DNA from 2 places in the Exiguobacterium sp. ZWU0009 genome. Region 1 is predicted to be linked to the other one. Evidence: riboswitches for the same ligand, from Rfam matches in the RefSeq annotation. Region 1 holds a riboswitch; the other holds the start of a gene.
The links. A riboswitch is a leader RNA that binds a small molecule or an ion and turns the genes downstream of it on or off. The one in region 1 is predicted to bind FMN.
Positions count from the first base shown of each region.

Region 2: another riboswitch for FMN. It lies ahead of L985_RS12920 (ECF transporter S component); the one in region 1 lies ahead of ribD (bifunctional diaminohydroxyphosphoribosylaminopyrimidine deaminase/5-amino-6-(5-phosphoribosylamino)uracil reductase RibD).

Region 1 is NZ_CP018057.1:2,917,858-2,928,232, forward strand. It holds gene L985_RS15035 (alanine/glycine:cation symporter family protein) at 1-1,345, opposite strand, end outside; gene L985_RS15040 (methyl-accepting chemotaxis protein) at 1,534-3,237, shown strand; gene L985_RS15045 (DUF6612 family protein) at 3,283-4,104, opposite strand; gene ribH (6,7-dimethyl-8-ribityllumazine synthase) at 4,317-4,775, opposite strand; gene ribA (GTP cyclohydrolase II) at 4,772-5,962, opposite strand; gene ribE (riboflavin synthase) at 5,962-6,588, opposite strand; gene ribD (bifunctional diaminohydroxyphosphoribosylaminopyrimidine deaminase/5-amino-6-(5-phosphoribosylamino)uracil reductase RibD) at 6,573-7,613, opposite strand; FMN riboswitch at 7,774-7,918, opposite strand; gene L985_RS15070 (M20 family metallopeptidase) at 8,102-9,307, opposite strand; gene L985_RS15075 (MetQ/NlpA family ABC transporter substrate-binding protein) at 9,330-10,148, opposite strand; gene L985_RS15080 (methionine ABC transporter permease) at 10,168-10,375, opposite strand, start outside.
Region 2 is NZ_CP018057.1:2,475,921-2,486,295, reverse strand. It holds gene lipA (lipoyl synthase) at 1-565, shown strand, start outside; gene L985_RS12970 (YutD family protein) at 660-1,037, shown strand; gene L985_RS12965 (general stress protein) at 1,124-1,570, shown strand; gene L985_RS12960 (DUF3055 domain-containing protein) at 1,606-1,881, opposite strand; gene glpX (class II fructose-bisphosphatase) at 1,917-2,897, opposite strand; gene L985_RS12950 (DUF86 domain-containing protein) at 3,049-3,492, shown strand; gene L985_RS12945 (TIGR01457 family HAD-type hydrolase) at 3,499-4,263, shown strand; gene L985_RS12940 (NifU family protein) at 4,306-4,533, opposite strand; gene L985_RS12935 (DUF1462 family protein) at 4,643-4,939, shown strand; gene L985_RS12930 (NAD(P)/FAD-dependent oxidoreductase) at 4,981-6,033, opposite strand; gene L985_RS12925 (YuzB family protein) at 6,126-6,359, shown strand; gene L985_RS12920 (ECF transporter S component) at 6,436-7,002, opposite strand; FMN riboswitch at 7,158-7,300, opposite strand; gene L985_RS12915 (HesB/IscA family protein) at 7,412-7,762, shown strand; gene L985_RS12910 (NAD-dependent epimerase/dehydratase family protein) at 7,879-8,745, shown strand; gene L985_RS12905 (GNAT family N-acetyltransferase) at 8,742-9,245, shown strand; gene L985_RS12900 (GNAT family N-acetyltransferase) at 9,242-9,733, shown strand; gene L985_RS12895 (NAD(P)/FAD-dependent oxidoreductase) at 9,844-10,375, opposite strand, start outside.

The sequences.
Region 1 (10,375 bases):
GATTCGCTTCTTCTCGTTTCAACTGTTCGCGGAACAGTCGTGTCTCGGCAATAACGACACCAGACAATCCAATTAAACCAATCAAGTTCGGAATCGCCATCAATCCGTTGAAGACATCGGAAATCGCCCAGACCATGTTCAAGTTCGTCGTCATCGCACCCGCTCCGGCGACTAAGACGAACAGGATGCGGTACGGTAGGATTGATTTTTGACCAAACAGATAATAGATCGATTTTTCCCCATAATATGACCACCCAAGGACCGTCGAGTAAGCGAACATGACGAGACCGATCGTAACGATGTATTTCCCAGCAGGACCGAGGAAGACTTCGAAGCTCGCCGTCGTCAATTCAACACCCTCCAATTTCGTATCGAGCTGCCCTCCCATGACGAGCGTCAGGCCCGTGATCGAACAGACGACCAATGTATCGAGGAACACTTGCGTCATCGAGACGAGCGCTTGACGCCCCGGGAAGTCCGTCTTCGCAGCAGCGGCTGCGATCGGTGCTGAACCAAGTCCTGCTTCGTTCGAGAAGACACCACGCGCGACACCGTAACGAATTGCCGCCCCGATTGCCCCACCCGTGATTGCCTCGTTTGAGAACGTACTACTGAAGATCGTTGAAATCGCACCTGGAATCAGATCATAGTTCATGATGAGAATCAGCAAGCCACTTCCGACATAGAAGAAAATCATGAACGGAACGAACAGACTGACGACTTTCCCGATTGACTTGACCCCACCGAGAATGACGACACCCGTCAGTACCATCAATACGATCCCCGTCACGTAAAGTGGCACATCAAACGTTGATTTCATCGCGAGGGCGACCGAGTTCGTCTGGACCCCGTTTCCGATCCCGAACGCAGCGATCGAAGCGAACGCGGCAAACAAGACACCGAGCCATTTCTGCTTCAGTCCACGCTCGAGGTAATACATCGGTCCCCCTGCCATCTGTCCTTTTTCATCAACGACACGATATTTGACGGCAAGAATCGCTTCCGCGTATTTCGTCGCCATCCCGAACAGACCGGACAGCCACATCCAGACGATCGCGCCTGGTCCCCCGAGGACGACGGCGGTTGCGACACCGACGATATTTCCCGTACCGACGGTCGCAGCCAGTGCCGTCATCAACGCTTGAAAGTGACTGATGTCACCTTCTGACTTATCGTCCTGATGCTTTGAAAACGCAAGCTTCAGCGCATACGGCAGTTTGGTAATTTGAATGAATCCTAAGCGAATCGTCAAGTAAATCCCCGTACCGACCAACAGAATGAGTAACGGTGGTCCCCATACGATATCGGACACCGCACTAATCCACTCACTAAATGAATTTCCCATTCGTCTTACCTCCCTTTATGAGATATGTAGTTCCTTACCATTTTTTCAGAATTTACTGATAATTGTCAAACTATTTTTTCATGAAACTATTTTACGTTTTAATTTTTTTGATAATAAGTAAATTTTTTACTTGTGAAGGTATAATCAAGAAAATAAATAGTTCATCTTGCAAAAAAGGAGCGAATCATATGAAGATTAAAACGAAGCTTATCTTATTGTCCTCCATCCTTTTGCTAAGCTTGATTGGCGTCGGACTGTACGGCGGATTCTCGCTCGACCACGTCGACAAACAGAGTCAGACCATCACGTCCTCCTGGATTCCTGGTCTGAACTTATCCCATGAAACGAACACGGCACTGTCTGATTTGCGACGTGTCGAATTATTACACATTCAAGAAAATGATCCAGAGATCAAAGCCGGTTATGATAAGCGTGTCAAAGACGGTTTAGCGACCGTTGACGCGAATCTCGCGAAATACGAGAAAACGATTTATTTAAAAAGCGATCGCGAACTGTTCAATGATCTCACGAAAAAATGGCAAACTTTCAATGAGACGACTGATCGTCTTCTCGCCCTCAGTACACCAGAAACCCAAAAAGAAGCAGTCACCTATTATGAAGGTGAGAGTCGTGATTCATACTTCGCTGTCTCTGATCAATTAACGAAAATCGTGAAATACAATAATCAACAAGCGAAAATAAATGGTGATGCCATCACAAGTTCTGCCAATACAGCTCATATCCTTCTCTTCACGATCATCGGTGTCGTCGGATTACTCGGTGTCATCTTCACCGTCTTGATTTTACGCTCGATCTTCGTTCCACTCCGTCAACTGCAGGCGAAAACGCATGAACTGGCAACACAAGGCGGCGACTTGACGGCTCAACTCGACGTCGTGCGTGATGATGAAATCGGACAAATCGCCCAGTCGATGAATCAATTCATCGCCCACTTACGGACGATCATCATTCAAGTCGATGATACAGCAACCCACGTCGTATCGACCTCACATCACGTCTCCGGTCGAATCAGCGAACTCGATCAGGATATGGCGTCGACTTCCCATACGATCGAAAACTTATCAGCCGGTATGCAGGAGACAGCCGCCTCTGCCGAAGAGATGAACTCGTCTGCTGTCGATATGGAAGCGACGATTCATGATATCGTCTCCGGCGCAGAAGCAAATGGAAAACGGGCACAAGAAGTCGGCGGGCGTGCTGAATCGCTTCAAGTCGTCGCGACAGAAGCGAAACAGACCGCGAATCACATCCTTGCCGAGACGAAAAGTAAACTCGAGGACGCGATGACACGTGCGAAAGCCGTCAAAGAAATTTCCGTCTTATCGGATGCGATTCTCTCAATCGCCGCACAAACAAACCTATTGTCCCTTAACGCTTCGATTGAAGCAGCACGCGCTGGTGAAGTCGGTCGTGGCTTCGCCGTCGTCGCCGATGAGATTCGTAAACTTGCTGAAAGTAGCCGGGATACCGTCGAACAAATCCAAGACGTCTCGATTTCCGTCATCGAGTCCGTTGAACATTTAAACGCTGCTTCCGGTGAGATGCTCTCCTTCATCGATACGAAGGTCGTTAAGGACTATGATTTATTCGAAGACGCCTCCGTTCAGTATCGAAATGACGCACAATTATTCGGTGATGCAGCGGAACACTTCGCCGCTCAAGCCGGTCAACTCCAGGAACTTACAGCAAACATGCTCGGTGTCATCCATGATGTCGCCGTCACCGTCAACGATGGAGCGCAAGGCACACAATCAATGTCGGAACAAATCAATCATTCCGTTCAAGCATTCCGGGATGTGCACAACCAGACTTCCGTCAGTCAACAACAGGCGGAGTCACTAAAAGAGGTCTTACGCCAGTTCCAAGTCTAAACGACAAGCCCCTCGTCTTCAGATCAGAAGAGAGGGGCTTGTTTTTTATTGACCGGCACCTGTGAGCGGTTGCGCATCTTTTGCTTCTGCTGGTAGTTTGATTTCGTCGATCTCATTGAATTTCGAGAATGTCGACTCGTTCTTCATATTGAACTCGGTCTCTTTTTCAATCGCAAATACCATATCCATGTCGAGTGACTTCGGATAGAACGTCTTCGCGTCATACGTCATCTTGTAGTTCATCTTTTTATAATCGATGCTATCCATCGCATCTTTCATCTGCGCCATCTGTCCTGTCTGTTCGAGTGAATCCTTCATGAAGGCTTTCAGGTCATCCCCACTCAGCTTAACGTCGATTTGATAGACATCGCCCTCTTTTTTCGCTGTCCAATTATCTTTGTATTTCTTTAGGAGCTGCAAGTTTTGTTCCGTCGATGCCGATGATTCCATCGCTTCGACCATCTCGCCTAGCTCCGACACATCTTGAACGATCCATTGTCCGTTTTGCGAGAGATACATTTTATCGTCAACGATGTAACTTTCAATCGTCACGTCTTTCCCGTCTTCAGGATTTTTCATCGTCATCGTCTGCTTCATCGCGAGTGGCTTTTGAATGATATCTGCTGAAACCTTCTGATCCATCGCCATCTCACCTGCTTTAGAGCTGACTGTTCCGTCCATGTGGAACGATTTGATGTCCTCTTGAGCGGCTGTCGCTTTCTTTAACAGCTCTGTGTTCGAGAGTTCCCCCGACTTCTTCGAACCAGATCCGCTGCCACTACCTGAATCCGTCTGTCCATCTTGGCATCCGGCAAGTCCAATCGATGCTGCGACAATCCCGGCTGCTACCCACCTTGTTTTCTTCATATTCATTTCCTCCTTTATACGCGTTACCCTGATTTACGAAAAACATTGGAAAATGTTTCAAAGTTTCTTTAGTAGACCATTACCGTTCTCCTTTAAAACGAACCCTCAAATTTCAAATCTACTATCCTTTTTTTGAAATTTGGTTCAGTGCTCGTGAGATTTTTGCAAAAAAACAGGCTGACGGAAGCTTCCATCAGCCTGTTTCTGATTTGTTAAATCGTCCGTAAAAGATTCGCCATCTCGATTGCAGAAACCGCTGCTTCGTAACCTTTGTTCCCAGCTTTCGTACCGGCACGTTCGACTGCTTGCTCGATCGAATCCGTCGTCAGGACACCGAAGATGATCGGTACGCCTGTGTCGCGTGATGCATTCGCGACACCTTTCGCGACTTCGTTACAGACGTAATCATAGTGTGACGTCGCCCCACGGATGACGGCGCCAAGTGTGATGACTGCGTCATACTTGCCGCTTTTCGCTAACTTTTCCGCGACGAGTGGAATCTCAAATGCCCCAGGAACCCACGCTGTATCGACAGCATCCGCTGCAACACCGTGGCGGCGGAAAGCGTCGTTTGCTCCACCGACGAGTTTTGATGTGATCAATTCGTTAAAACGTGCTGCGACGATTGCGACGCGTAGTCCTTCTCCTGTTAAGAAACCTTCGTAGATCATGATGTGTGTCCTCCTTGGATGTCGAGCCAGTGCCCGAGTTTCGTTTGTTTTGTTTTCAGATAGCGCTGATTTTCTGGTTCAGCCGGTACTTGATGGGGTACACGTTCGATGACTTCGATCCCTTCTTGTTCGAGCACCCGTTGTTTATCCGGATTATTCGTCATCAAGCGGATCTTCGTCACGCCTAGATCGCGCAACATGTTGGCCGCGACCGTATAGTCACGCATGTCCGTCGGATAACCGAGTGCATGGTTCGCTTCGACTGTATCAAGTCCTTGTTCTTGTAACTCGTACGCTTTTAACTTCGCCATCAGACCGATGCCGCGTCCTTCCTGACGTAAATACAAGACGGCTCCACCTTCTCGTTCGATCCGTTCGAGTGCCGCATCGAGTTGCGGTCCACAATCGCAACGCTTCGAACCGAAGACGTCCCCCGTCAGGCATTCCGAGTGCAGCCGGACGAGCATGCCGTCGTGCGCTTCACCCGACAAGACAGCGACGTGTTCTTTATCGTCTTGCGTCGTATAGCCGATCATCCGGAAAGCTCCGAACGTCGTCGGAAGTAATACTTCCGCTTCCCGCGTCAATGGACGCTCGAGGTACGCGACGAGTGCTTCGATCGTAATCAGTTTTAAACCGTGTTCTTCCTTATAGAGAAGTAGATCATCCACACGTGCCATCGTGCCGTCTTCCTTGATGATTTCACAGATGACGGCGATCTCATCGCTGCCGGCAAGACGGGCAAGATCAACGCCCGCTTCCGTATGTCCGCGTCGTTCCCGGACACCGCCTTCTTTTGCGATCAACGGGAAGATATGACCTGGTCGTTTAAACCGTTCCGGTCCATCGATTAGCATCCGCTGGATCGTTAGCGACCGTTCTTCAGCGCTGATACCGGTTTTCGCGTCTTCATGATCGATACTGAGTGTGAATGCCGTCCCATGTGGGTCCGTATTATTCGCTGTCATCGGAGCAAGTTCGAGTCGTTGTGCAATCCGCGGACTGACTGGTACGCAGACGAGTCCTTTTCCATGCGTGATCATGAAGTTGATGTTTTCTGGTGTCGCGTGTTCCGCGAGCATGACGAGATCGCCCTCATTCTCACGGTCCTCATCATCACAGACGATGATCGGTCGTCCGTTCTTCAAATCTTCTATTGCGTCTTCAATCAAGTCGAATCCATTCATTACATGTCGCCTCCTAAGAATGCTGCCCAGTCCGTCTGCTTCTCATGCTGCGTGAAATGATAGAGATGTTTCGCCATCATGTCACACTCGATATTGACGACTGCACCGCTTGCCAATCGATCAAACGTCGTCACTTGACGTGAGTGCGGAATTAATGAAATCGAGATTGTTTCCGGCGTGACGCGTTGCAACGTCAGGCTCGTGCCGTTGATTGCGATCGAGCCTTTTGGAATACAATACTTTTGCCACGATCCGACATCAAACGTATAGACCATCGCTTCTCCATCCGGTCGCCGACTAATCAGCCGTGCTGTGCCGTCGATATGTCCACTGACGAAATGACCGCCGAAGCGACCGTCTGCTGGCATCGCCCGTTCAAGTTGCAACGGGCTGCCGACCCGGTACGTGCCGAGGGCTGTTGACCGAATCGTGTCATGGACGGCATCGGCCGTAAAACCAGTCGGGCTCATCGACGTGACGGTCAAACAAATCCCGTCGACGGCGATGCTGTCACCAATCTTCGTTCCTTCGAGCACCCGGTGCGCTTCAATTTCAAGCGCTAATCCATTCGGTCGCGGAATCTTTCGTTTTAAGGTCCCGACTTCTTCAATCAATCCGGTGAACATGTCGTCTCCTCCTTTCGGATGTACGTCAGATGGAGATCCGGTCCGACCGTTTCGATTTGGTCGATTTGAAACCGATCTTCGATATCGTGTTGACTGTTCCAGGCATTGCCTTCAAAAATCGATGGGGCTTGATAGACTTCAAGCCGATCGACGAGATCCGCCTCAAGGAAAGCGGCTTGAATCGTTGGTCCACCTTCAATCAAGACACTGCGGATGTCTTGTTCGTATAAGCGTTTCAAAATCGCTTCTGGCGTCTCATATTCACCGACGAGGACTGTCACTTGATCATGACTGACCCGCGGAACACTCGTCAGCCAGTAGGTTGGATTTTTACCATCGTGGAAGACTTGCGCCGTCTCCGGGACCCGACCACGGCGATCGACGATTACTCGAATCGGTTCGATGCCTGACGCCGCGCGTAATGTCAGTGCCGGATCATCGATAAGGACCGTCTCACTGCCGACGAGGATTGCATCGTGGCGTCCGCGCAGGGCGCGACCGTTCTCGCGTGCTTCTTCTGACGTGATCCAGCGTTGTTCACCTGTCGCTGCGATCCCGTTCATCGTCTGAGCGATTTTGACGGTCACGGTCGGACGTTTTCGTTCGATCGTCTTCCAGAATTCCGTGTAGAGAGCTTCTGCCTCATGTCGTAACAAGCCGACCTCGACTTCGAGTCCCGCGTCTTGTAGGCGTTTGATTCCTGAACCGGCGACGATCGCATGTTTGTCTTCCGTTGCGACGAAGACCCGTTTGATTCCGGCTTGTAGAATCGCTTCCGTGCATGGTGGTGTCTTACCGTGATGATTGCACGGCTCAAGCGTCACGTAGAGATCAGCACCACGGGCGGCTTCTCCTGCCATTCGCAAGGCTTCGACTTCCGCGTGCGGACCACCGGCAAACCGATGTGCACCAAAGCCAATGATGCGTCCTTGTTTGACGATGACACAGCCGACACTTGGATTCGGACTTGTTTGTCCGTGTAACATATGTGCTAATTGCATGGCATAACTCATCATCTGTGACATCGCGTTCACTCCTTTCAAATGAAAAAAAGACGCCCCTTGAAAAAGGGGCGTCTGTATAGAAGGGTTCACGAAATACACGGTTCGCTCCCTGCATTTTTTCATGCAGAAAGAGACCGTCTCCTGAAAACATTTTTTCAGAAAACAGCTTGAATCGCGTCGTTTCGTTCTTCTCCCATCCGGACTTTACCGTCGGCCCTGGAATCTCACCAAGTCAGCCATGATGCGTACATCATGGGTCGCGGGCTCGTCGATCGATTGATCGCATCACCGCCGGTTGGGATTTTCACCCTACCCCGAAGAACTGGATTATTGAGTTATACAACTTTAGCCTAGCATATCTTTTTCAAGAAAACAAAGCGCAAATGCTTCTGTCTTGTCTCTTTTTTGATTTCGCTCCAGTTCTGTCATCTCTCACCAATTCGTCATCGACTACATCGCAAAAACGACTGGATCACCTGATAACAGTGTGTCCAGTCGTTGTTTTCCGCTTACAAATACCCGTTCTTCCGGTCGTGGAATTCTTGAGCAATCGCCCCGCGCGTCCGTTCATCCGCAAGGACACGAAGTGCTGTCCGAGCGAGGATTTTTGCCCCCGTGATTAATGCTTCATCTCCTGCTTCTGAACGTGCCGCTTCTTTGAACGCTTCCGTATGGGCGACGAGATCATCTGGTCCAATCTTGATATACGGATGGATTGTCGGGATGACTTGACTGATGTTACCGGCATCCGTCGAGCCAAGACCCGGGCGTTCGTCCAAGTGAACGATTTCGCCGAGCGCCTCTGCTTCTTCTTGGAACAGACGGTCGAACGCCCGGTTGAAGACGAGGTTATCGACTTCATTTTGGAAAGCGATGACGTCAAGCGTCGCCCCGGTCGCGAGTGCCGCGCCTTCAGCAACGGCTTTGACTTTTTCCGTGACGGCATTCAGTCGTTCCCGTGTCGTCGCCCGGATGAAGAAACGTGCTTTTGCGTATTCCGGGATGATGTTCGGTGCATCGCCACCATGCGTGATGATTCCGTGGATCCGGACATCGTCCGGTAACTGCTGACGTAAGGCATTGATGCCGTTGAAGAGTTGGATGACCGCGTCGAGAGCATTGATGCCTTCTTCCGGTGACGCCGCAGCATGCGCCGGACGACCAGTAAAGGCAAAGTCGAGCGGATCGACTGCAAGCGAAGAACCCGTGATCCGTGTTTGTCCGGACGGATGGACCATTAAGGCTGCATCGATTCCTTCCAGCAACTGATGTTTGACGAAACTACCTTTCGCACTACCGTTCGGTCCACCTTCTTCGGCCGGTGTTCCCAGCACGACGACACTTCCACCGACTTCATCGAGCACTTTACTAAGTGCGATCGCTGCCGCAACACTCGTCGTACCGATGATATTATGACCGCATGCGTGCCCGATGCCTGGCAACGCATCGTATTCTGCCAGAAAGGCAATCGTTGCGCCTGATCGGTCGCTCGACTTCTTCGCGAAAAATGCTGTATCGTGCCCCGCGACACCAAGTTCTACCGTAAATCCTTCAGCCGTCAGACGTTCCGCATGGAGCCGCGAAGCAAAGAATTCCTCGTTCCCGATTTCCGGTGTCGCATGAATCCGGTGACTCGTCTCAAGATACGATTCTCGTTTTTGTTCGATGTCTTGTTCAATCGTCTCTACCCATGTCGTGCGTACTGGTGTCGTCATATAGTCCACTCTCCTTTTGAATTTATTCGCCGATGTCGCTTAGTGGAACGAACGTCGGGATCGTACTACCTTTGTATTCTTTTTTGATGAAAGCCGCGACATCTTTTTGTTGGTAAAGCGACGCGATTTTTTTCAATTCTTTTTTGTTTTTGTCTTCCGTCCGTGTTGCGATGATATTGATGTATGGTTTTGCTGTCTCGTTCTCATGGACGATCGAGTCCTTGATGGGATTGAAGCCAGCGTCAACGGCAATGCCATTGTTGATGATTGATGCCGCGACGTCCGGTAAGACGCGTGGCGTTTGCCCGGCGACGATCGGGACGATTTTCAGTTTCTTCGGATTCCCGACGATCTTATCGACTGAACCGTTGCCGTCGAAGTCGTCCGGTAACTTGATCAGACCGGCTTCTTGCAGTAACAAGAGGGCGCGCCCCATGTTCGTCGCTTCGTTCGGAACGGCGATTTTTCCGCCGACCGGAATGTCTTTGACATCCTTGTATTTATCCGAGTAGATCCCCATCGGTGCAATGACGGTCGTCGCGATCGGTGACAGCTTCAACTTGTGTTCCTTCTTGAAGGCGTTGAAGTAGGAAATCGTCTGGAAGGCATTGGCGTCGATCTCACCCTCAGCCAGTGCCATGTTCGGCTGGACATAATCGGAGAACTTGACGAGCTCGATTTTGATGCCCTCCTTTTCTGCTTTTTTCGCGACATAGTCCCAAACTTGTGTGTCTGAACCGCTGACACCGAGTTTGATCGTCTTTTCGTCTTCTCCTGATGCTGCGCACCCGGCAAATAAAATCGTCGTTAGTGTTGCTCCAATTGCTACTGCTTTTTTCATGGCTGAATCGCTCCCTTGATTAATGTCTTCTGATTTTTCGTGCGACGATATTGCCTGTCGTCTGTAATCCTTGAACTAAGATGACGAGAATCCCGACCGTGATGATCATGACTTTCGTGTCGAATCGTTGATAACCATAGGTGATCGCTAAGTCACCGAGACCACCGCCTCCAATCGCACCTGCCATCGCTGACGCCCCGATCAAGCCGATCGTCGCGATCGTTAAG
Region 2 (10,375 bases), 440 kb from region 1:
TCTGAATGATTTCGGAGCAGGCGTTTATGCGGAGACGGTTCGTGAAGTCCGTCGGATGAATCCAGAAACATCAATCGAAGTCTTGCCTTCAGATATGGGAGGGAACTTCGAAGCATTAAAAACGCTGATTGATGCACAGCCAGACATCATGAACCACAACATCGAGACGGTCCGCCGTCTAACACCGACCGTTCGTGCGAAAGCCACTTACGACCGGACGCTTGAATTCCTTCGTCGTTCGAAGGAACTCGCACCTGAAATTCCAACGAAGTCGAGCTTGATGCTTGGTCTTGGTGAGACATGGGAAGAGATTCTTGAAACGATGGATGATCTCCGTGCGAATAACGTCGATATCATGACGATCGGTCAGTATCTCCAACCAACGAAAAAACACCTCGACGTCATCAAATACTATACACCACAAGAGTTTGCTGAACTGAAGCAGATTGCCCTCAGCAAAGGGTTCTCGCACTGTGAGGCAGGTCCACTCGTTCGTTCGTCGTACCACGCGGATGAGCAAGTTAACGCAGCGAAAAAGAATAAAACAGCACTTCCGATCGACTAATGATCAAAAACCGTTCGAGCAGTTGCTCGGACGGTTTTTCGTCTGCCAGGCGAAATGGAATATGCTATGATAAGAACAGCAGGAGGTGGGAATAATGATACAAGTCAATCGGGAACGTTATGAGGTCGTCGAAGAGAAACGCGAAGGTTTTAATGAGGAAGCCTTCATCGGTCGTTTTAGCGATGTCCTTGAGAAATATGATTATATCGTCGGGGACTGGGGGCACGGTCAATTACGGCTACGTGGCTTCTATGAGGATCAACACGAGAAAGCAACATTTGATACGAAGATTTCGCATGTGGCGGATTATCTCTACGAATACTGTAACTTCGGATGTGCCTACTTCATCGTCAAGAAGATCGGATTGGTAGAAGGAGAAGAAGCACCACCTCGCTTCGACGGTTCTTCATCCAATACGTTGAAGTTGAAACGGAAGTTCGCACCTGCACCAGAGAAGACGGAAGGCGAGTAATCAAACTGTCATACAGAAAAGCGTTTCTAGTGGACGGAATTCGGCTATTACTATAAGTATCACGTACCTAATAGGGGGAACTATCCATGCGAATCGTTGGAATTTACTCATCCGTACCAGAAGTTGTTAGTGCCGTGCACGATCTCCGTGTTGCCGGTGTCGTCTCGACTGATTTAAAAGTTTTAGCACACGACAAATACGATCTTGAACAAATCGAGGAATTGGCGGATCTAAACAACCAACAGACGTCAACACGTTTGTCGCAGGAAGATCATCGTAATCTCTGGCAGGAAATCAAGAGCATCTTCAAAAAAGATGACACAGCTTCTCATGGAGACGCGATTCATGGAAGTGGCTTGACGAAGGAAGACGTCGATCGTGCGAATCACGCGGTCGAAAGTGGTCAATTCGTATTGCTCGTCGGTGATGAAGCGGATCAGCATTCAGAACGCCGTGCCCATGACGAGTCAGACAATACGAATGTCTTTAGCGGACCAAACACACTAAATGAACGAAACGATCGTCTCTTATAAGACAAACAGCCTTCGTCCGCGGACGAAGGCTGTTTTCATAGACCGATATAAGCGCGCAGATACATCTCGAGTTCCGTTGCCGCATCGTCTTCGACGTCAAACGCCGTCGCGATGTAGCCTGGTTCATCGAAATCATCCGCACCAATGATTGCAAACCGATTCGATAGAAGATTCAAGACGAGAATCTTACCGTAAAAATGTTCCGAATGCGTGATGGCGAGATCAAACCGGCTTGCTTCTCCAATCCAACTGACGAAGCGTGTCTTCGTTTGTTCGACATCATCATATAAAAAATCACGTTCTTCCATCATCAAGCTTCCCTCATTTCCCTAACGTCTGTTTCAGATTAAAGGGTTTGGGGGACTTTTTGCAAGTACGGTTTACGAGATAAGCTATGCTCGGCGATAACTTTTCGGATTGTCCGTGTTTTCGAACGCATGACGAGGGATGTCGTTTCAACGATATCATCCGTCAAGAACTTCACGCCATCGAGCATTTCGCCTGTCGTGACGCCTGTTGCAGCAAAAATGCAGTCGTCGCTTTTGATCAGGTCGTCGAGTGTTAAGAGTTGAAGCGGATCTTCAAGTCCCATCCGGATGACGCGAGCGGTTTCTTCTTCGTTCATCGGGTGTAAGCGGGCTTGCATGTCGCCACCCATCGCTTTGACCGCAGCAGCCGTGATGACACCTTCAGGCGCACCGCCTGTGCCGATGAAGATATCGATTCCTGTCGCAGGAGAGAGTGGTGCGATTCCAGCTGAGACATCACCGTCTTCAAACAGACGAACCCGTGCGCCCATTCGCATTGCAGCTTCGCGGAAGTGATCGTGACGCGGGCGATCCTGCATGATGACCGTGACGTCCTCAATCCGTTTATTGTTGTATTGAGCTGCTTTTTCAATAATGACTTCAAGTGGATCGTCGAGCGAGACGTGCCCTTTTAAGTTTGGTCCAACTGTTAATTTATCCATATACATATCGGGTGCGTGGAGCAGGGCACCTTGATCGGCGACGGCGATGACGACCATCGCATTACCGAGACCTTTGGCAACGATGTTCGTACCTTCGAGTGGGTCGACAGCGATGTCAACGATTGGACCGTTTGCTGTTCCGACACGTTCGCCGATGAAAAGCATCGGTGCTTCGTCGAGTTCGCCTTCACCGATGACGACCGTTCCGTTCATGTTGACCGTGTTCAAGACTTCGCGCATTGCAGTCGTTGCTGCATCATCCGCTTCATTTTTCTTGCCGCGACCAATCCATTGAGCAGAAGCTAGTGCTGCTGCTTCCGTAGCGCGTACGATTTCCAGTGCGAGTTCCCGTTCCATGTATATAACCTCCACGTCACCAATGTGACATACTATTTTCAGCAAAAATCTAAATTGAGGATAACACATTGGGGAATGTGATGCAAATGACCTTTCTGCTTTTCAGGATTGCCGGATAACGATAAAATGGAGGATGTGAGGGGGAATGAAGATGTATTTCGTCAATCGTCAAAAAATCGAAGAGACGGTCGTCTGTTATGAGACGGCACTTCGACAAAGTAAGGAAGTTACGGGGGATCCGGTGACGACAGCACTGGCTATGGAGCGAATCGGTTTTTTAGTCATCGAGAGTGTCATCGACATCGGAAACAGTATGATTGATGGATTCATCATGCGGGATCCGGGAAGTTATGAAGATATCATCCTCATTTTAGAAGATGAGAAGGTGATCGATGGACCGCTCGCGACGAGTCTGAAGAAGCTTGTTGCATTACGTACGTTGATCGTCCGGTCATTCACACAATCGAGTATGGCGGAGATTCGGGCGGTACTAGAGACAGAGGAAGCAGAACTACGTCGTTTCCCAGAAGCGATTCGCCGGTATATCGAGACAGAACTCGGACCGGTGTCTGCATTTTTACCAAACGAGGAGTGAGTCAGGATGAAGGCAAAAGGCTATTTATTTGATTTAGATGGAACGATGTACAACGGAACGGAACCGGTAAAAGAAGCGGTCGATTTCGTCAATCGTCTGCAAGCAGAAGGCATTCCGTATTTGTTCGTGACGAATAATGCGTCGATGACGGCAGAAGCCGTGGCAGAGAAATTACGCGGGATGGGTGTTCATTCTGATGCGAAGCACGTCTTAACGAGTGCGATGGCGACTGGTCGTTATATCGCTGATCTGTCACCGAAAGCGCGCGTCTATGCCATCGGAGAAACAGGACTGATTGATGCGCTTGAACGGGAAGGGTTAGACGTCGTCGCAACCGAAGCGGCAGACTACGTCGTCATCGGTCTCGACCGTCAGATCACGTATGAAAAACTCGCTGTCGGTGCCCTTGCGATTCGTGCCGGTGCTCGTTTCATCTCGACGAATGGTGACATCGCCATTCCGACAGAACGCGGTTTCTTACCAGGAAACGGTGCCTTGACGTCCGTCCTACGCGTGACGACGGAGAAGGAACCGTTCTTCATCGGTAAACCGGAACCGGTCATGGTCGATATCGCAACGGAGATGATTGGTCTATCGAAAGAAGACGTCATCATGGTCGGGGATAACTACCATACGGATATTCTGTTCGGAATCAATGGAGGCATCCGGACGATGCACGTCAATTCTGGCGTCCATACACCCGTCTTCATTCAAGGTCAGGATCGTCAACCGACATATATGGTCGATACGTTAGCCGAATGGATTCTATGAATCAAAAAATCCCGAACGAGAATTCGTTCGGGATTTCATGTATTAGAAGACTTGTTCGACTTCAACGACGCCAGCGACTTCTTCAAGAAGGGCACGTTCGATACCGGCCTTCAATGTGATTGTTGAACTTGGGCAGCTACCACAAGCTCCCATCAAACGGAGTTTTACGATTCCGTCTTCTACATCTACGAGTTCAACGTCTCCTCCATCACGAAGAAGGAACGGACGCAATTTTTCAAGAACTTCATTCACTTGATCAAACATTTCCATGCGTAAACACATCCTTTCGTATAATTTCATTGTAACAGGGTTGAAAAATGTTCTCAATCTGGAAAACTTGTATACTAAAGAGGAGAGAATTGAAAAGGGGGACTTCAAGATGGAAATCACGGTCTACGGAACAGCGGTCACTTGTCCGAGTTGTGTCGGGGCACCCAGCTCGGAAGAGACGTTCAGTTGGCTCCAAGCCGTCCTCGGACGGAAATATGAGCAAGCGATGACGCTACGCTATGTCGATTTCGAGACAGCGACAGCGGATCAATGGACGGAAGCCTTAAAAGAGGATGTCTATTTTTATCCATTGATCGTGCTTGATGATGAGATGATTGACGAGGGGTACGTCAAGCTGAAGACGATCACGGCGGCGATCGATGCGAAGTTAAGTCAGACGGGGTGAACGAAGAAGAGGTATCCCGAAGCTCGGGACACCTCTTTTGCTCATTTAATCTTTTTGTGTTTCCATAAGACACCGGACTTCAAGAGACGTGGGACTTTCCCCGTCAGTGCTTGTTTGCCCATGACGATCCCAAAACCATCTGATTTTCCGAGCGAGCCGAGCATCCCACGCAGTTTGATTTCTGGCAGCTTCGGCAATTTCTTCCCTTGCCATTTCGCTTGCAAGACGTCAACGACTTGTTCTGCTTGATGTTCTGCAAGTTGACCACTTGGTGCATACGGCAAGCTGGCACAATCGCCGATGACAAAGACATTATCGTATTCCGGTACGTGATGATGTGCCGTCAATTTGATCCGACCGCCACTGTCTGCAGCAAAGCCGAGATCACGAACGACCTTGACCGGCTGCGTACCTGCCGTCCAAATCGTTAAGTCGGATGGATACGTATCGTCGCCATTTCGCACGTCGTCCGCCGTGACGAGCGTGACGTTCGAATTATTGATGACCTCTACGTCATGCTCCTCGAACCATTCTTGAACGTAAGATGAGACTTTGTCCGATAAGAACGACAAGACGGATGGTCCGCGGTCGAACAGACGGATCGTTAAATCTTTCCGGCTCTCATGCAGTTCACTGGCAAGTTCAACACCAGATAGACCAGCACCGACGATCGAGACGACGGATCCCGGTGACAGACCGCAAATTGCTTGCTGTGTCTTCCTTGATTCTTCAAGTGTCTGGATGCTGTATGTAAACTCTTGAGCACCCGGAATGTTGTGGTATTTATCCTCACAACCGAGAGCGATGATCAAGTCATCATAAAATAATTCTGATCCGTCCTGCAGGTGGACCGTATTCGTCTCCGGTGAGATTTTGATGACATGTCCATATTTATAAGTAAGATGTTTCCCCTCCGGAAATTCAATCCGGACATCCCGATCTGATAATGTACCTGCTGCGAGTGCGTAATATTCCGTTTTGAGTGCGTGGTATGGTAGACGGTCGACGAGCGTGACGGCAACTTCCTCGTCCTTGAACCGCTCACAAATCCGCATTCCACCATATCCTCCGCCGAGTACGACCAATTGCTTCATAACGTAAAATCCCCCTTAGTTCCCCTAAATCAGTCTGACCTTGTATAATACGACATGAGGCAGGTCGTTTCCTGCTTGAAGGAGGAAAAAAAGTGAATCCGATTATTGAATTTTGTATCAGTAACTTAGCAGCTGGTACACAGGTCGTCATGGAGCAACTCGAACGTGACCCGAATGTCGATGTCGTCGAATACGGTTGCCTAGGCTATTGTGGCATTTGTTCGCTCGATCATTTTTGTCTCGTCGATGGTGAGACCGTCGTAGGCGAAACACCGGAAGAGTTGCTCGAGAAGATTTACCTGAAAATCGAAGAGAACGAGCTGTAAACAAAGACAGCCAAAAAATCCCCTCGTTCATCTGAACGAGGGGATTCGTGTCCGTCAGCGGGCGCAGCTTTTCGGATCAGGCAGATTGTTGACGGCGCATCATCCATGGTCTTAGTTTCAAGAACAGTGGAATGAAGAGTGCCGAGATGAACAACGCCTTGATAACGTTAAACGGTAAGATACCGGCTGTGATCGCTGTCCATTTGACAGCTGGATCCGCCATGTAGTCCATACCGAGGAACCATGCATACGCTGGCAGGATCAAGATATAGTTGAGGATCGCAAGACCAAGTGCCATCGTGATCGTACCAGCGACGAGGCCAGTTGCGAGACCTTGTGTTGATTTCTTTTTGTGGTAGAACCAGCTGACAGGAAGTACGAATGCGACGCCTGCAGCAAAGTTCGCGAATTCTCCGACCGGAACACCACTTCCGCGGAAGATATAGTACAACACGTTCTTCAATGCTTCGACGATGACGCCTGCAACCGGTGAGAACATGATCGCTGCGACGAGAGCAGGAACATCACTGAAGTCGATCTTCAGATAGTTCGGTAAGAACGGTAGTGGAAAATTGATTAGCATAAGAACAAACGAGATTGAACCTAACATTGACAGAGTGACCATTTTTTGTGTGCGTTTCATACGAGTATTGTCTCCTTTTGCTCGTTCCTCTCGATGAAGTATTGGCATGACTGCGACCATAAAGAAACCCCTATTGATGAGATCAACAGGGGAGAAGTCCGCATTAAATAAACCTAATCGATTGTTGCAAAAATCGATCAAATTCAAACTCATGCCGCCATCTTCTCCCATCCAGACTATACTGTCGGCTCCTGAATTACACAGAATCAGCAAATAGCGCCCTATTCGCTCGCGGGCTTCAACTCAAGAAGAGTTGTTTACCGCCGGTCGGGAATTTCACCCTGCCCTGAAGATGGAACGATTATTTTATTGTACATACCATTTATACAACGAATTCAAGATAGTTTCAAGCAACTAGGTTTCGATTCGCCCAAAAGTTGCGTATACTAAAGAAAAGGAAGGTGATGACATGATCCATTTAACGGAGGCAGCAGCGTTACAAGTCCAGGACATGATGGCGCAGGCACCAGCAGATGAACGGAATCTTCGGATGCTCGTCCAAGGTGGTGGATGTAGTGGTCTGTCGTACGGAATGGGATTCGATCAACAGAAAGAAACGGATCTCGTTTTCGAACAGCACGGCGTGACCGTCATCGTGGACGAAAAAGATTATCCGGTCGTCAAAGGACTGGAAATCGATTATAAGCAGTCGATGCTCGGCGGCGGATTTACGATCACGAATCCGAATGCTATCGCAACATGCGGTTGCGGGACATCGTTCCGGACGGCAACGAATGCCGGGACACCGGGTGGCTGTTAATGAATCCAATCGTGGACGATGTCCACGATTTTTTTATTGCCTTCTACAGGAGACCTGTTCCATTGACTCGAAATATTAAGAGAGTGAATGCTACTACGAAAAGGGAGGGCTTCAAGATGAGAAAAGTATTGATCTTCGGGGGAACACGCTATTTCGGACGACGCTTAGCGATTCGGTTAGCCGATTCGGGGGATGATGTGACGATCGTCACACGCGGTGAGCATACTCCACCGGTCGCAAAGGGCTTGACATTCTTTAAAGGGGATCGGACGTCGAGTAGTACGATGAAGGACTTGAGCCAACAGCACTGGGATGTCATTTATGACAATATCTGTTTCACGCCGTATCAAGCAAAGCTCGCGGTCGACGCGTTTGAAGGAAAAGTCGGACGCTACGTGTTGACTTCGACGATGTCTGTCTATGAAGACGGTGGTGCGAATATCACCGAGCGTGCCTACAATCCGTTTCCCGGGAAATATGACCTTGAGAAGGAACATGGATATGGCGAAGGGAAACGCCAAGCGGAGAGTTATTTCTTCCAACGGGCGACATTCCCAGTCGTTGCCGTCCGTTTCCCGGTTGTTCTCGGACCCGATGACTATACGGAGCGACTTGTCTTTCATATCAAGCGGGCGCTTGGCAGCCGTCCGATCGTTGCTGAAAACACATACGCAAAGATGGGTTATATCTCAAGTTACGAAGCCGCTGCCTTTCTTGAGTGGTGTGGTCGCTCGGAACTGACGGGACCGATCAATGCTGCAAGTGACGGTGTCTTATCGATTCAAGACCTATTGGATAAAATCGACCGCGTTGCGGGAACGACAAGTCAACTCGTCGCAAAAGGAGAGGATGAATCACCGCTTGCGCCAGAACGCGATTTCTATATGGATACAACAGCTGCGAAACAAGCGGGCTATCTGTTCCAACATGTCGATGACTGGCTCGATCGTTTGATTGAAGAGGAGGTGCGCAATCATCAATGATGCAGTTAATGAAACCAACTCTTGCGTGGGAGACAGAGTACCGCGCCTTTTTAGAAGACTGGCGAGAGTCGGGCGAAACGATTGTGCCGGAAGCAGTCGGAGACACATATGAACCGCTCGGCGCTTATTTTGCGGAACTCAAGGAGATGGAGACGACGGTCAGACCGGGTCTTGTCACCCATTCGACGTACTGGATGGTCGACGGGCAACGAATCGTCGGTGCGCTGAACTTCCGGCATGATTTGACGGAGAACTTGAAGTTATACGGCGGACATATCGGATACGGGATCCGACCATCTGAGCGTCAGAAAGGGTATGCGACGACTGGTCTTCGATTGACGCTTGAAGAAGCACGACAACGTGGACTGGATCAAGTGCTACTGACGTGTGGCGTTGATAATCTAGCATCACGTCGTGTCATCTTAGCGAACGGCGGACGAGAAATCGAGCCGACTGTTCGTAATGGACGCGAAACACGTCGCTTCATCATTGCGTTATGAATATTCGTAAAGCGCGTCTTGAAGATGCGTCAGCCATCGCGCGCGTTCATATCGATGCCTGGCGCGAGACGTATCAAGGGATCATCCCGGCTCCGTATTTAGCACAGTTGTCGCATGCGAAACGGACGAAACAATGGGAGCAGACGTTAGTCGATGAGCGCGTGTATGTTGTGGAATCAGAAGACGAAATCGTCGGATTTGCGCAAGGCGGACCGAATCGAAGTGATGCGCGTGAAGGGGAGCTCTATGCGATTTATGTCTTACAAGCGTCTCAAGGGCAGGGATTCGGGAAAGCGTTGTTTCACCAGATTGCTGATGATTTAGCGGAGTATGAGACGATGCAGGTTTCTGTCTTGCGAGATAATCCTGCGTGTCGGTTTTACGAACGATTTGGTGGTCAGGTCTTCGAAGAATCGACGATTGAGCGTGGTGGAGTCGAACTCGTACAACGGATTTATCGGATACCTGTTAAAAGATCATCCGTATGAAATCGGACGTTTTCAACATCTTAAGTGTGATTCCATGAAAATGAGAGGTCGGGCTCCGGTATGTCATCCGGAATCCGACCCCTCATCATTTGCAGTCATTCACATATATCTCAAGAATGATTCGTTACTTTTTCAAACAGACTCGTCGAGTGTTGCGGGTGACGAGCAGATGGATCAACGAGAAGCTTCGCTTGGTTAACGGCGATCGGTGCTTCACCGAATCCTGTTGCGATCAGTTTAACGCGTCCTTCGTAAGTCGCAATATCACCACAAGCGAAGACACCTGGAATCGCTGTCTCCATCTTCGAGTTGACGCGAATCGAATTGCGTTCGAATTCAACTTCCCATTCTTTAAGCGGTCCGAGTGACGAGACGAAACCGAAGTTACAGACGACATCGTCAGCAGCAACGACAACGACTTCGCCGCTTTCAGCATGTTTGAACGTCAGCGTCTCGATGTGTGTCTCACCTGTGACCGATTCAAGTGTATATGGTGTCATGACGTTGACGGACGAATCGTGTAACAGTTCGACCGAATGTTCATGGGCACGGAACTTATCGCGACGGTGGACGAGCGTGACGGATTTTGCGATCGGTTCAAGCATCAATGACCAGTCGACTGCTGAATCGCCGCCACCAAGC